Linked DNA regions of Azospirillum brasilense. The main gene of each other region encodes a partner of the protein of the gene in region 2 in a complex. Links are inferred from orthologs where the notes say so. Each region holds a gene or a part of one and is shown on either strand. Other genes may lie near its edges.

The links. The genes of interacting proteins can lie anywhere in the genome.
Region 1: the proteins of sdhA (region 2) and AMK58_RS08570 are in contact, whole or in part, in a crystal structure (PDB 6C12), measured with the Escherichia coli proteins. The link is inferred for Azospirillum brasilense from one-to-one orthologs.

What each region holds. Positions count from the first base shown.
Region 1 is NZ_CP012914.1:1,849,541-1,856,756, reverse strand. What follows is about bases 2,199-4,865. They hold AMK58_RS08570 (FAD assembly factor SdhE), read left to right. Parts: upstream 2,199-3,214; coding sequence 3,215-3,517; downstream 3,518-4,865. Other genes in these bases: mfd (transcription-repair coupling factor), read left to right, coding at 3,528-4,865; AMK58_RS08575 (crotonase/enoyl-CoA hydratase family protein), read left to right, coding at 2,303-3,082. Outside these bases: ergothioneine biosynthesis protein EgtB, read right to left, coding at 33-1,331; AMK58_RS08580 (hypothetical protein), read right to left, coding at 1,507-2,103; more of mfd, read left to right, coding at 4,866-7,154; AMK58_RS31110 (ACT domain-containing protein), read left to right, coding at 7,192-7,216. UniProt on the Escherichia coli protein: An FAD assembly protein, which accelerates covalent attachment of the cofactor into other proteins.
Region 2 is NZ_CP012914.1:591,736-599,181, reverse strand. What follows is about bases 4,528-7,424. They hold sdhA (succinate dehydrogenase flavoprotein subunit), read right to left. Parts: upstream 6,919-7,424; coding sequence 5,137-6,918; downstream 4,528-5,136. Other genes in these bases: sdhC (succinate dehydrogenase, cytochrome b556 subunit), read right to left, coding at 7,332-7,424; sdhD (succinate dehydrogenase, hydrophobic membrane anchor protein), read right to left, coding at 6,925-7,320; AMK58_RS02685 (succinate dehydrogenase iron-sulfur subunit), read right to left, coding at 4,528-5,106. Also shown: AMK58_RS02725 (hypothetical protein), read right to left, coding at 1-98; AMK58_RS02720 (hypothetical protein), read right to left, coding at 255-683; AMK58_RS02715 (hypothetical protein), read right to left, coding at 680-1,045; AMK58_RS02710 (S24 family peptidase), read left to right, coding at 1,242-1,874; AMK58_RS02705 (hypothetical protein), read left to right, coding at 1,949-2,290; AMK58_RS02700 (hypothetical protein), read right to left, coding at 2,304-2,897; AMK58_RS02695 (branched-chain amino acid aminotransferase), read right to left, coding at 3,038-3,886; AMK58_RS02690 (hypothetical protein), read left to right, coding at 4,040-4,243; more of AMK58_RS02685, read right to left, coding at 4,330-4,527; more of sdhC, read right to left, coding at 7,425-7,446. UniProt on the Escherichia coli protein: Two distinct, membrane-bound, FAD-containing enzymes are responsible for the catalysis of fumarate and succinate interconversion; the fumarate reductase is used in anaerobic growth, and the succinate dehydrogenase is used in aerobic growth.

The DNA of each region.
Region 1 (7,216 bases), 1.3 Mb from region 2 along the record:
GCAGCGCCACCGCTTAAAATGATTCCAATGTCTCAGCTATCCTCGGCCAGCCGCAGGCCGGTGAAGGACAGGCGGGATTCCGGTCGCAGGTAATGCCGGGTCGTCGGGTTGGCGTGGTCGAAGGGGGTGACGCAGCTGCCGCCCCGCAGCACCATGCGGTTGATCATGAAGCGGCCATGGACGGCCTCATCCACCCCGTCCGGCAGGCGGTAGCCGGGGTAAGGAGTGAAGGGGCTGCGCGTCCATTCCCAGACGTCGCCGAACAATTGCCAGGGGCCATCGCCGTGGCAGGTGCTGGGGCGCGGGTGGCGATTGCCGGTGCCCAGCAGATTGCCCATGCTGTCGCAGCGGGACGCCAGGGCCTCCCACTCGGCTTCCTCGGGCAGGCGCTTGCCGGCCCAGCGGGCAAAGGCGTCGGCCTCGAACCAGCTGACATGGCAGACCGGTTCGGCGGGATCGAGCGCACGCATGCCGTAGAGGGTGAAGATCTGCCACGCGCCGTCGCGCCATTCCCAATAGAGCGGGGCCTGCCAACCCTCGGTCTGCACCGCCTCCCAGCCGTCGGCGAGCCAGAGCGAGCGCTTGCCATAACCGCCATCCTCGATGAAGTCGCGGAAGGCGCCGCAGGACACCGGCAGGGCGGCAAGGCGGAAGGGCTCCAGATGGACGCGGTGGCGTGGCCCTTCATGGTCGAAGCCGGCTCCGGCCTCCGTCCGTCCGATCTCGACGATGCCGCCTTCATGCTCGATCCAGCGTTCCGGCTGCGGCGGGGCCGGCACGCTCTGCGGCGGCTGGTCGTAGGCGGGGCGCAGCGGGTTGCTCCAGAAGGCATGCTTGATATGGGTCAGCAGCCGTTCCTGGTGGCGCCGCTCGTGCGTGATGCCGACGATCACGCGGTCGGCGATCTCCGGCAGGTCCGCCTCGTCGGCCTGATTCAGCAGGTGCAGCACCGCGGCGTTCACATGGTCGCGGTAGCGCATCACCTCCGCCGCGTTGGGCCGGGAGAGCAGGCGCAGGGTGGGGGAGGGAAGCTGGTGGCTGCCGAACCGGTCGTCGCGCGCCGCGAACAGCGTCAGAAAGGCCGGGTCGAAGGGCCGGTAACCGGGGTTGCAGGGCACCAGGACGGTGGTTTCGAACAGCCACGTCGTGTGGGCGAGGTGCCATTTGGCCGGGGCGCCGTCGGCCACCGACTGGACCATCAGGTCCTCGGGCGACAGAGGGGCGGCGAGTTCGGCGGTGCGGGCACGGATCTTCTGGAAACGGGTGGAAAGAGCTTGGCGAAGGGCGTCGCCGGACGGCTGGGCGTGCGTGGCGAGATGGGTGTCGGGCACGGGGGAACCTCCCTGCGGGAGCGGGTTTTCCGCGGCGGGAACGGCGCGGGAACGCGCCGGTATTTCGCCGGAGAAACAACAGGGTCATTGTGCCGCATGGCCCGACCATCCTGGGTGGCGCATCGGAGGGGGGCTTTCTCCGAATTCGCGCATCACACCCGCGGTGGGACCGTGGTCAGGCGTCCACCACCAGATGCGGACGGAAGGCGCCTTCGAGCGTCAGAAGAAGGCGCAGATACACAGCAACGCGCCGCGATGTCGTCGTCCGCTGTTCCAGGCAATCGCGGAGCTGGTTGGCGAGCGCCACATTCTCCGCCGTCTGTCCGGGCGGAAGCGCCGGGTGAGTCGGCGCCGCCATGTCGACGATGTGGTCATGATCGACCGACTGGGCCGCGACGGCCTTTTCGAGGAGCGCCGCCGCAATGCGTTCGATGTCCTCATCCCCCGGCGGCGGCTGGGCGAGGTTGGGGGCGAGGTGCGGCGGCGGGCGGCGGTTGGCGAGCTGCGCGCGCAGATTCTGCTTGATGCGCGCCCGCTGCCCAGCGTTCAGCGTGTCCAGCTCATCGATCTCGTCGAACAGCAGGTCGTAGAGGCGCCGCCGCTTGTGGTTGGCCTCGTCCTGGTCGCGGCGCTCCTGCCGCTCGCGCTCCTGCTGTTGCAGGTCCTGCCGATTCTGTCGCCGTTTCCTGCGGTCGGTCGCGCTGCCGGTGCGCTCCACCACGCCGGCCGAACGGACCAGAGGTTCCGGGCGTCCGATCGATCCGTCGGTCATGGCGACCTCCACCGAAAGTGGCTGGGACTGTTCAGTGTACCAACTGTCGCGATTCTGTCAAGGTGACGCTTTGGCCTGCGGCGGAGGCCCCGTTTCAGGTGAGCGTTGCTCACCCGAACACGCGGCGTACTCGTTTGTCAGGGGCGTGGCTCGGGCTCGACAGTGGCGCATCGCAAACGCAGGACAAAAGGACCGTGCCATGTCCCACACCGATTCCGTCAATCCCATCCTGTGCGTCACTGCTGGGGACATCGCCACCCTCACATTGAACCGCCCCGCCAAGCTGAACGCCATCAGCACGGCGCTGGCCGCCGCCATGCTCGACACGCTGGACGCGCTGGAGGCCGACGCGGCGGTACGCGCCATCATCGTCACCGGCGCTGGGGAGCGCGCCTTCTCCGCCGGGGCGGACATCGCGGAGTTCACCCCGGCCGTCCGGCGGGGGCCGGAGGCGGCGGTGCGCGCCTTCCGGCCCGGCCAGACGCTGTGCGCGCGGATCGAGTCCTTTCCCAAGCCCATCATCGCCGCGGTAAACGGCATCTGCTACGGCGGCGGCTGCGAGATTCTGGAGGCGGCACACCTCGCCGTCGCCAGTGAGCGGGCGAGTTTCTCCAAGGCGGAAATCAAGCTCGGCATGATGCCGACCTTCGGCGGGACGCAGCGGCTTCCCCGCAACGCCGGGCGCAAGCGGGCGCTGGAATGGCTGCTGACCGGCGACGCCTTCCCGCCCGCGACGGCGCTGGCGGTCGGGCTGGTCAATCAGGTGGTGCCCCACGACGCGCTGCTGCCCGCGGCCTTCGAACTGGCCGGGCGGATCGTCCGGCACTCCCCGGCGGCGGTGTCCGGCATCCTCGGGGCGGTTACCCGCGGACTGAACATGACCATCGGCGAAGGGCTGGCGGTGGAGACCGAGCGCTTCGCCCGGCTGGCCCCCGGCCCCGACCTGCGCGACGGGCTGGAGGCGTGGCTGGCGCGCTGAATCACGCTCCTTCCGGGGGATCGTCCGGCGTTTCGGTTTGCGCGGGCGCGCGCCGGTGTGCAGGATGCGGGGGTGGATGTGGACCGCTCCGCCCCCTATCTTCCGGGGCCGGGGCTTTTTGGCGTGGATGGCATGAGCGACGAGAACACCCTGTCCGAGAGCGGCGAATCCCTGGAAAACCGGCGCAAGCGGCTGCGCTTCCGGTCGTGGCACCGTGGCATGCGCGAGATGGACCTGCTGATCGGCAGCTTCGCCGATGCCCATGTCCCGGCCTTCGACCACGCGCAGCTCGACCGTTACGAGGCGCTGCTCGAACTCAGCGACCCCGACCTCTACAACTGGTACGCCGGGCGCGAGCCGCTGCCCGCCGAGCATGACACCGACGTCATGCAGCTGTTGACCAAGTTCCGCTACACGCCCCGTCAGGGGTCCTGAGGCCCGATCCTTGCCCAGCTTCGAACAGTTGCAGCCGGGACGCTCCGGCCGCCTTCTGGTCGGCGGCGCCCCCGCCGGCCATGACGCCCGCGTCCTCGCCGACCTCGCCAAGCGGGCGGGGAGTGCGGGACTTCTCCACGTCGCGCTCGACGACACCCGCGCCGCCCAGCTGGCGGAGGCGCTGGCCTTCTTCGCGCCGTCGCTGGAGGTGCAGGTCTTCCCGGCCTGGGACTGCCTGCCCTACGACCGCGTGTCGCCCAACGGCGGCATCGTGGCGAAGCGCATCGACACGCTGACCCGCCTGCTGGCGCGCAAGGCGGACGCGCCGCCGCTGGTCGTGCTGACCACCGTCAACGCCATGGTGCAGAAGGTGCCGCCCCGCGCCGCCTTCCGCGACGCGGTGTTCTCGGCGAAGCTGCGCGACCGGATCGACCTGGAGAAGCTGCAGCGCTATCTGGCCGGCAACGGCTACACCCGCGCCCAGACGGTGCGCGAGCCGGGCGAGTTCGCCGTCCGCGGCGGCATCGTCGACCTGTTCCCGCCGGGCACCGACGAGCCGCTGCGCCTCGACCTGTTCGGGGACGAGCTGGAGGCCGTGCGCAGCTTCGACCCCATGTCGCAGCGCACCACCGACAAGCGCGACGGCATCGACCTCAAGCCGATGTCGGAGGTCTTCCTGGACGAGGCGGGCATCGCCCGCTTCCGCTCCGGCTACCGGGAGCTGTTCGGCGCCGTCACCGACGACGACCCGCTCTACGAGGCGATCAGCGCCGGGCGCAAGTACGGCGGCATGGAGCACTGGCTGCCGCTGTTCCACGAGACGATGGAATCGCTGCTGGCCTACATGCCCAAGGCCATCCTGTCGCTGGACCATCAGGCGACGGAGGCGCGCGATTCGCGCATCGCGCAGGTGGTGGACTTCCACGCCTCCCGCGAGAGCATGATCGTCATCGAGAAGCGGACGGGCTCGCCGGTCTACAAGCCGGTGCCGGTCGGCATGATGTTCCTCGACGCCCAGGCCTGGGACGACCTGTTCGCCGCCCACGCGGTGGCGCAGCTCCAGCCCTTCGGCACGCCGCCGGGCATCAAGGGCACGCTGGACGCCGGCGGGCGCCGCGGCCACGACTTTGCCGAGGAGCGGGCGCGTCCCGACGTCAACGTCTTCGAGGCGGTGAAGGACCACATCCGGGCGCTGCGGGCCGACGGGCGGCGCGTGCTGGTGGCCGGCTATTCCGCGGGCTCCCGCGACCGTCTGATGACGGTGCTGGGCGACCACGGCATTCCGGGGCTGGAGCCGGCGGAGAGCGTCGAGGACGTCCGCCGCTTCGACCGTCACGTCATCGGCATGATCGTGCTGGGGATGGAACACGGCTTCACCTCCGCCGACATGGCCGTCATCACCGAGCAGGACATCCTCGGCGACCGCCTCGTCCGCCCGGCGGCGAAGAAGAAGCGCAAGGCCGCCAACTTCATCGCCGAATACACGGCGCTGGCCTCGGGCGACCTCGTGGTGCACATGGACCACGGCATCGGGCGCTACGACGGGCTGGAGACGCTGGAGGTGTCCGGGGCGCCGCACGACTGCCTGCGGCTGATCTACGAGGGCGGCGACAAGCTCTACGTCCCCGTCGAGAACATCGAAGTGCTGACCCGCTACGGGTCGGAGGACGCGCACGCGCAGCTCGACAAGCTGGGCGGGGCCGGCTGGCAGGGCCGCAAGGCCCGCGTCAAGAAGCGCCTGAAGGACATGGCCGAGGCGCTGCTGAAGATCGCCGCCGAGCGCATGCTGAAGAAGGCCGACCCGGTCTACACGCCGGAGGGCGTCTATCAGGAGTTCGCCGCCCGCTTCCCCTATCCGGAGACGGACGACCAGTTGAAGGCCATCGAGGAGGTCTTCACCGATCTCGGCTCGGGCCGTCCGATGGACCGTCTGGTCTGCGGCGACGTCGGCTTCGGCAAGACGGAGGTGGCGCTGCGCGCCGCCTTCCTCGTCGCCATGAGCGGCCAGCAGGTCGCCGTGGTGGTGCCGACCACGCTTCTGGCGCGCCAGCATTTCAAGACCTTTACCACCCGCTTCGCCGGGCTGCCGCTGCGCATCGTTCAGCTTTCCCGCATGGTCACCGCCAAGGAGCAGACCAAGGTCAAGCAGGAGCTGACGGAGGGCACCGCCGACATCGTGATCGGCACCCACGCGCTGCTCGGCAAGGGCGTGCAGTTCAAGCAGCTCGGCATGGTCATCGTGGACGAGGAGCAGCATTTCGGCGTGAAGCAGAAGGAGCGACTGAAGGAGCTGCGCGCCGACGTGCACGTCCTGACGCTGACCGCCACGCCGATCCCGCGCACGCTCCAGATGGCGCTGTCCGGCGTGCGCGAGCTGTCGCTGATCGCCACCCCGCCGGTGGACCGTCTGGCGGTGCGCACCTTCGTGCTGCCCTACGACCCGGTGGTGGTCCGCGAGGCCATCCTGCGCGAGCATTACCGGGGCGGCCAGACCTTCTATGTCTGCCCCCGCGTCGAGGACCTGCCCAAGGTCGCCGAGCGGGTGCGCGAGTTGGTGCCCGAGGTCAAGATCGTCACCGCCCACGGCCAGATGCCGGCCAGCGAGCTGGAAGAGGTGATGACCGCCTTCGACGAGGGCAAGTTCGAGGTGCTGCTCGCCACCAACATCATCGAGAGCGGCATCGACATCCCCAACGCCAACACGCTGATCGTGCACCGGGCGGACATGTTCGGCTTGGCCCAGCTCTACCAGATCCGCGGGCGCGTCGGCCGGTCGAAGGTGCGCGGCTACGCCTACCTCACCTACGCGCCGAACAAGCCGCTGACCGGCACGGCGCAGCAGCGGCTGCACGTCATCGAGACGCTGGACAGCCTGGGCGCCGGCTTCCAGCTGGCCAGCCACGACATGGACATCCGCGGCGCCGGCAACCTGCTGGGCGAGGAGCAGTCGGGCCACGTCAAGGAGGTCGGCGTCGAGCTGTACCAGCACATGCTGGAGGAGGCCGTCGCCAACGCCCGCGCCAACATGGACGGGCAGGTGCCGAGCGGGGCGGAGGACCAGCCCTGGACCCCGCAGATCAACCTGGGCACGCCGGTGCTGATCCCGGAGGAGTATGTCCCCGACCTGACGGTGCGCCTGTCGCTCTACCGCCGCATCGCCGATCTGGTGGACCGGGCGGAGATCGACGGCTTCGCGGCGGAGCTGATCGACCGCTTCGGCAAGCTGCCGGGCGAGGTGGAGAACCTGCTGGACGTCGTCACCATCAAGCAGCTCTGCCGTCAGGCGGGGGTGGAGCGGGTGGACGCCGGGCCGAAGGGCGCCGTGCTGACCTTCCGCAACAACAGCTACGCCGAGCCGGCCAAGCTGCTGACCTACATCAGCCAGCAGATGAGCCTGATGAAGCTGCGCCCCGACCACAAGCTGGTCTACACCCGCGAATGGGCCGACGAGGCCCAGCGGGTGCGCGGCGTCAACCGGCTGATGAGCGATCTGGCGCAGATGGCCGGCGGCGGCGCCGTGCCGAAGGGTGAGGCGCCACCGCCCCCGCCACCCCCGCCGCCGCCGCGCCCCAGCGCGCTGAAGGTCGGGTCCAAGTTCGGGCGGAACATCCCCTCGCGTCCCTTCGGGCGGCGCTGAGGCGATGAACAAGGAGAGCGGCCCCAAGGACAGGGGCTTGGCGAAGGCCCTGGCGCTTGGTG
Region 2 (7,446 bases):
GCGGGTTCCGGAACCGGTTCCGGGGCCGTGTTCCACCAGGGGGGCGTGACGGGAACCGGCGCCGGGGCCTCCACGGGCGCCGGGGCCGGTTCGGGCACGGGGAGCGGTGCGGGCTGAGGGCCGGGCGCGGGGTCCGGAGCGGGGGCGGGGGGAGGCGCTGGCCGAGGCGCCTTGAACAGGTTCGCCATGGGCGGGGTTTCCTTGTTCGTTGTGAGACAGGGAGACAGCAGGCGGAACGGACCGGCGGCGTGGGTTCAGACCGCGGCAGCGGGCCGCGTCAGGCGCTGGTAAAGCTGCCAGGGCGTCAGAACGCCGGGCGCGTGGAGCCCCAGAAGGCGCTTGACCGCCTCGACACAGGTGAAGGGCGCCCAGGGAGCCGGGCGGGTCAGGCCGCGCCGCACCGGTGCCGGGGTCACCGCCATGCCCAACCCACGGTACCAGCCCGGCAGATCGAAGGCGGCGGGCAGATCAAGGACCGACACGTCGGTGAAGGGCGAGAGCGGATCGACGACCACCCAGCGGTGCCCGTCGTGCAGCAACGCGAAGCAGTGGCGGAATCCCGGCTTCAGCAGGCGCAGCCACCACAGCTCCGCCTCGCCCCGGAAGACCACCCAGACGCGCGGCGCATCCGCTCCCGCACGGCAGGGCCCCACCCGGCAGGGCTGAGGCATCGGCGTGCTCACTGGACGATCCCCTTCTCGCGCAGCACCGGGCGGAGCCGGTCGAACGCCTCCTGCCACAGGGTATGGGCGCGCTGCTCGCGGTACCGCGCCGGGTCCGGCGCCATCAAGCGGCGCCCGTAGTGGACCAGCACGTGCAGATGATCGCGGATCAGCAGGCGGCGACGGTACAGCCGGTCCACCGCGCACAGCACATCGCCGGGCTCGCAAGGACGTTGAACCAATCCCCGCCCGGCGGCGATACGCGCGCCGGCGGCCTTGGCGTCCTGCGCCTGGACCGACCAGAACCATGCCTCCTCCGCGCTGCCGAACGGTTCCCCGACGGCTTCGGACAGGACCATGAACATGTTGCGGCGCTGGACCATGCGTGAGGTCTCCCTGGGAATTGCAGCTCTTGGGTTCGCGGGCGCAACTTCGCTCTCGGGCGGAGCGCCGGATGGGCCGCGGCACGCGCGGCTGGCGAACTCTTGTTCACGTTATGTACTGATTAAAATCCTTCGTCAAGGAAAATATGAATAGGTTCCTAGGGACGCGCCGGCTTGCTTATGTGATTATCCTCCCATGCTCAAACATGCGGACATTTGGCGGGCGATCGACCGCCTCGCGGCCCAGCACGGGCTGTCGGCCTCCGGGCTCGCGCGGCGCGCGGGGCTCGACCCGACGACCTTCAACAAGAGCAAGCGGACCACCGGTGACGGCAAGCTCCGCTGGCCTTCGACGGAAAGCGTGTCCAAGGTTCTGGAGGCGACCGGCGCATCGCTGTCGGAGTTCGTCAGCCTCGTCGGCGATGCCGCCGGCGCCGGCTCGCTCCAGCGGGTGCCGGTCATCGGCTATGCGCAGGCGGGCAACGCGGGTTTCTTCGACGACGCCGGCTTTCCTTCGGGTGTGGGCTGGGACGAGCTTCTGTTCCCCAGCATCGGCGATCCGCACGCCTACGCTCTGGAGATCGCGGGGGACAGCATGGACCCCGTCTACCGCGACGGCGACACCATCATCGTTTCTCCCGCCGCGCAGATCCGGCGCAACGACCGCGTCGTCGTCCGCACCAAGGGTGGCGAGGTGATGGCGAAGCAGCTCCTCCGCGAAACCGCCACGAAGATCGAGCTGATCTCCATAAACCGCGCCCACCCGGACCGCAGCATCCCGCGCGCCGAGGTGGCCTGGATGGCCCGCATCGTCTGGGCAAGCCAGTAAGCGTCAGCCCTGCGGCACCCTGTCCTAGGATGATTGTCCTTTACATTGGTCATCTGAAGGCTTAACGTCCGAGGATGACCGGATCCGCCGGGGCGCAGCCGCGTCCATTCCCCGCCCCGCTGGCCCTCATTTCACATCGTTTGGATGAACTCGAACGCCGTCACGACGACACGCCGCCCCGCGGCGTGCTTCGGACGGCGCTTCTCGATGGAACGGACCGGCACGCCACTCTGGCCCGCGCCGCAATGCTTCGCCTGCACGACCGCTTGGCCGCCGAGGCCCGGCAAGGCGCGGCGCAACGCCGCCGCACCCTGCCCGCCGACCGGACCGCTGGCGACGCTTGGCTGTCCCGCCTCGCCGCCGCTTTGGCCTACCACCGCAACGCCGCCAGCATCCTGTTCCTTGCGGAGGCTTGAGCCGGGGTCGCCTTCACGCGGCCGGAGGAGCGCCGGTCTCGTCCGTTTTGGAAACCTCTGTGTTCAGGGCAACGACACGGGCGGTCTTTGCCTTCCTTGCGCGCGGCTTGCGAACAAACGCCTTGGCTGGCGGAACCTCCGCCGGCTCGGCCACCTCCTCCGCAGCGACCTGCACGGCAACCGTCGAAACGGCGAGCGTTGGCGCCTCAGCCCTCTCCGCGGCCTTCTTCAGGAGCTTGCTTTTTGAAAAACCGGACTCGCGCAAGGCGGTCTTCAACTCCTCCCACGCCAAGCGGATTTCCATGGCGAAGGCCCGCGCATCGTCGTCGCGGTGGGTGCGGAAATACTCCGCCGCCCCCCGCATCTGGGCCGGCAGGGTTTCCGCCCCGGCGCGCACCGCCTCGTTGCGCAGGCGGTTGTGGCGGTCGTCCAAATAGGTGAGGATCTCCGACAACTCCTCGGGCGTGCAGCTTTTCTGGAGCTTGTCGGTAACCAGGGGCGCAGCCTTGTCGATCTTTCCGACCAGTTCCGACCGCCCGCGCTTCAGATCCGGATCGTAGACGGTGCGGATCACCTGGATCACGCGGCGCCGTTCGCGGAACTGCATGCCCGTTCCCCCTCGACAGAGTCCTTCGACGGACCGACTCACCGTTTCGGAGGAATCATGCCGCGGAACAGGCCGTCCATCAAGCCGGATTTCGGGCCGCATACCGCCCGAAATCCGGCAATCCGGGTCATTCGATGCCATCAGCGGAAGGCGAACTCCCAATAGAGCGCCCGCGCCCGCGCCGCCAGGGGGCCGGGTTGCAGGGTGCGCTCCTCGACGCGGGTGACTGGCACCACCTTCGCGTAATTGCCGGTCGAAAAGACCTCGTCCGCCTCCAGCACATCACGGGGGCTTAGGGTGGCCTCCTCCACCGCCACGCCGTCGTCGCGCAACAGGGCGATCACGCGCTGGCGGGTGATGCCATTGAGAAAAGTGCCGTTGTGCACCGGCGTGCGCACCACCCCGTCCTTGGCGATGAACAGATTGGCCGTCGCGAATTCCGCCACGTTGCCGATGGGGTCGAGCATGATGGCGTTGTCGAAGCCGCGCTCCCGCGCCTCCTTCAGCGCCAGCCCGGCGTTGGGGTAGAGGCAGGCGGCCTTGGCCTCGGTCGGCGCCATGTCCGGCACCGGACGGCGGCGGCTGGACAGTCCGGCGGTGAAGCCGGCGGCGCTGGGCAGCGGCGCCTCGTAGACCGACAGGACGAAGCGCGTGCTCTCGGCGTCGGGCGCGACGAAGCCCTCCTCCGCGTAGAACATCGGCCGGATGTACAGCTCGGCCTCCTTGGGGAAGCGGCGGATGCCGTCCCAGCACAGCTCCTCGATCTCCCCGGCGGTCAGCATGGGGGCGAGGCCCATCACCTGGGCCGAGCGCACGACGCGGGCGCAGTGGCGGTCGAGGTCCGGGGCCACGCCCTGGAAGGCGCGGGCGCCGTCGAAAACGACCGAAGACAGCCAGAGCGCGTGAGTCATCGGGCCGACGATGGCGGGGTTGCCCGCGATCCATTCGCCCTGGATGTAGCTCAGCGCCTGGCCGGCCGTGCTGCCCATGATCTTCTCCCTTTTTGGCTTCGGGTTGGTTCTATCCGGATGATTCGCTCCCTCGAAAAGCATACCCCCTCATCGCCGCCGGTCAACCTGCGCAGACGGGCCAGCCGGACGGTTGATGCAGGACACCCTCATCACTTCGGGAGCGACCGATCCATGGGCTGGACCTATTCGAGCGCCTTTCCGCAGCCGCTGCGCGCGGCCCCGCCCTTCCCGCCGCCGGGCCAGGACGTTCCCACCCCGGGGCCCCTGACCGACAACCCGGACCTGCCGACCCCCGGCCCGCAGGAGGACATGCCCTCCCCCCTGCCCAACGACGACCTGCCGCCGTCCCGGCCCACCGATCCCGACTTCGCCTGAGCCGCAACGACGCGACGGGCCAAAGAAAACGGGGCGCCCCCTTGCGGAGGCGCCCCGTTCTTCATCGGTGAACCGAAACGGACGGATCAGCGGCGCTGAACCATCAGCTTCTTGATCTCGGCGATGGCCTTGGCCGGGTTGAGGCCCTTCGGGCACGCCTTGGTGCAGTTCATGATGGTGTGGCAGCGGTAGAGGCGGAACGGGTCCTCGAGGTTGTCGAGGCGCTCGCCCGTCATCTCGTCGCGGCTGTCCACGATCCAGCGGTAGGCCTGGAGCAGGATCGACGGGCCGAGGTAGCGGTCGCCGTTCCACCAGTAGCTGGGGCAGGAGGTCGAGCAGCAGAAGCACAGGATGCACTCGTAGAGGCCGTCCAGCTTGGCGCGGTCCTCCGGCGACTGCAGGCGCTCGCGGCTCGGGGCCGGCGACTGCGACTGCAGCCACGGCTTGATCGAGGCGAGCTGGGCGTAGATGTGCTTCAGGTCGGGGACGAGATCCTTGACCACCGGCATGTGCGGCAGCGGGTAGATCTTGACGTCGCCCTTCACCTCCTCGATGGCCTTCAGGCAGGCCAGCGTGTTGGTGCCGTCGATGTTCATCGCGCAGGACCCGCAGATGCCCTCGCGGCAGCTCCGCCGGAAGGTCAGGGTCGAGTCGATGTTGTTCTTGATGTAGATGATCGCGTCCAGGATCATCGGGCCGAACTTGTCGAGGTCGACGACATAGGTGTCGACCCGCGGGTTCTGCCCGTCATCCGGCGACCAGCGGTAGATCTTGAAGGTCTTCGCCCGCTTGGCGCCGCTGGCGGCGTTGATGGTCTTGCCGACGCCGACCTTGGAATTGGCGGGCAGGTTGAATTCGACCATGGTTCGTATCCTTGCCTTGCTCTTGCCGCCTTAGTAGACGCGGGCCTTGGGCGGGAACACCTGCACCTCGTCGGTCAGGGTGTAGAGATGGACCGGGCGGTACCCGATCTTCGTCTCGCCCTTGTCCGACACCTCGATGACGGTGTGCTTCATCCAGTTCTCGTCGTCGCGGTCCGGATAGTCCTCGCGGGCGTGGGCGCCGCGGCTCTCCGGCCGGTTCTTCGCCGAGTGGAGCGTGGCGACCGCCTGGTACAGCAGGTTGTCCAGCTCGATGGCTTCGACGAGGTCGGAATTCCAGACCAGCGAACGGTCGCTGATTGCCATGTCGCTCTTCTTGGCGAAGGTCTGGTCGATGAGCTTGACGCCCTCCTCCAGCACCTCGCCGGTGCGGAAGACCGCGCAGTTGTTCTGCATGGTCCGCTGCATTTCCAGGCGAAGCTCCGACGACTTGATGGAGCCCTTGGCGTTGCGGATGCGGTCGAAGCGCTCCAGGGCGACGTCGGTCGCGGCGGCGGACGACGACACCGACTTGCCCTTCTCGACGATCTCGGCGGCGCGGATGGCCGCCGAACGGCCGAACACCACGAGGTCGAGCAGCGAGTTGGAGCCCAGGCGGTTCGCGCCGTGCACCGACACGCAGGCCGCTTCGCCGATGGCCATCAGGCCGGGCACCACGCGATCCGGGTCCTCGGCGGTCGGGTTGACCACCTCGCACCGGAAGTTGGTGGGGATGCCGCCCATGTTGTAGTGCACCGTCGGTAGAACCGGGATCGGCTCCTTGGTGACGTCCACGCCGGCGAAGATCTTGGCCGTCTCGGCGATGCCGGGCAGGCGCTGGTGGATGATCTCCGGCGGGAGATGCTCCAGGTGCAGGTGGATGTGGTCCTTGTGCTCACCGACGCCGCGGCCTTCACGGATCTCGATGGTCATCGAGCGGGACACCACGTCGCGCGAGGCGAGGTCCTTGGCCGACGGCGCGTAGCGCTCCATGAAGCGCTCGCCGTTGGAGTTGGTGAGGTAGCCGCCCTCGCCGCGCACGCCCTCGGTGATGAGGCAGCCGGAGCCGTAGATGCCGGTCGGGTGGAACTGCACGAACTCCATGTCCTGCAGCGGCAGGCCGGCGCGCAGCACCATGCCGCCGCCGTCGCCCGTGCAGGTGTGGGCCGAGGTGGCGGAGAAGTAGGCGCGGCCGTAGCCGCCCGTCGCCAGAACGACGAGCTGGGCGCGGAAGCGGTGGATGGTGCCGTCGTCGAGGTTCCAGGCCACCACGCCCTTGCAGACACCGTCCTCCATGATGAGGTCGAGCGCGAAATACTCGACGAAGAACTCCGCCTCATGCTTCAGCGACTGCTGGTAGAGCGTGTGCAGGATGGCGTGGCCGGTGCGGTCGGCGGCGGCGCAGGTACGATAAGCCTGCTGCTTGCCGTAATGGGCGGTCATGCCGCCGAAGGCGCGCTGGTAGATCTTGCCTTCCGGCGTGCGCGAGAAGGGCACGCCGTAGTGCTCCAGCTCGATGATCGCCGGGATGGCCTCGCGGCACATGTACTCGATGGCGTCCTGGTCGCCCAGCCAGTCCGACCCCTTGACGGTGTCGTACATGTGGAAGCGCCAGTCGTCCTCGCTCATGTTGCCGAGCGCCGCCGAGATGCCGCCCTGGGCGGCCACGGTGTGCGAACGGGTCGGGAAGACCTTGGTGATGCACGCCGTCTTCAGGCCCTTCTCGGCCATGCCGAAGGTGGCGCGCAGGCCCGCACCGCCGGCACCGACGACGACGACGTCATAGGAATGATCGATAATATCGTAGGCGGCCATGGCTCGTCAGGCTCCGAACGAAATCTTGAGGACGGCGATGACGCAGGCGGCACCCAGCACGAAGCACAGGGCTTTCACGGCCAGGATGCTCAGGATCTTCGCCATCTCGTTGTGCACGTAGTCCTCGATCACCACCTGCAGCCCGGCCTGGGCGTGGTGGAAGGTGACCACGGCGGTCAGCACCATCATCAGCGCCGAGAAGGGCGACTGCAGCCACGCGACGAAGGCCGCGTGGTCGGCGCCCAGATGGCGGATCACCCCGAAGACGAACCAGATGGTCAGCGGAACCAGGGCGATGGCGGTGACGCGCTGGTGCCACCAATGCTCGGTGCCGTGCTTGGCGGAGCCCAGGCCGCGCGCGATCTGCAGCGGCGAGCGGAGGGTCTTGCTGTTGGACGCCATGTCTTCTCTCCTCACCACACGGCCAGGCCGATGATCCAGGTCAGCACGGTCAGCACGGCCGCCGCACCGATGACGATCTGGTTGCCGCGGTCGGCCTCGCTCAGCTCGAACGCCTTGCCGGCGTCC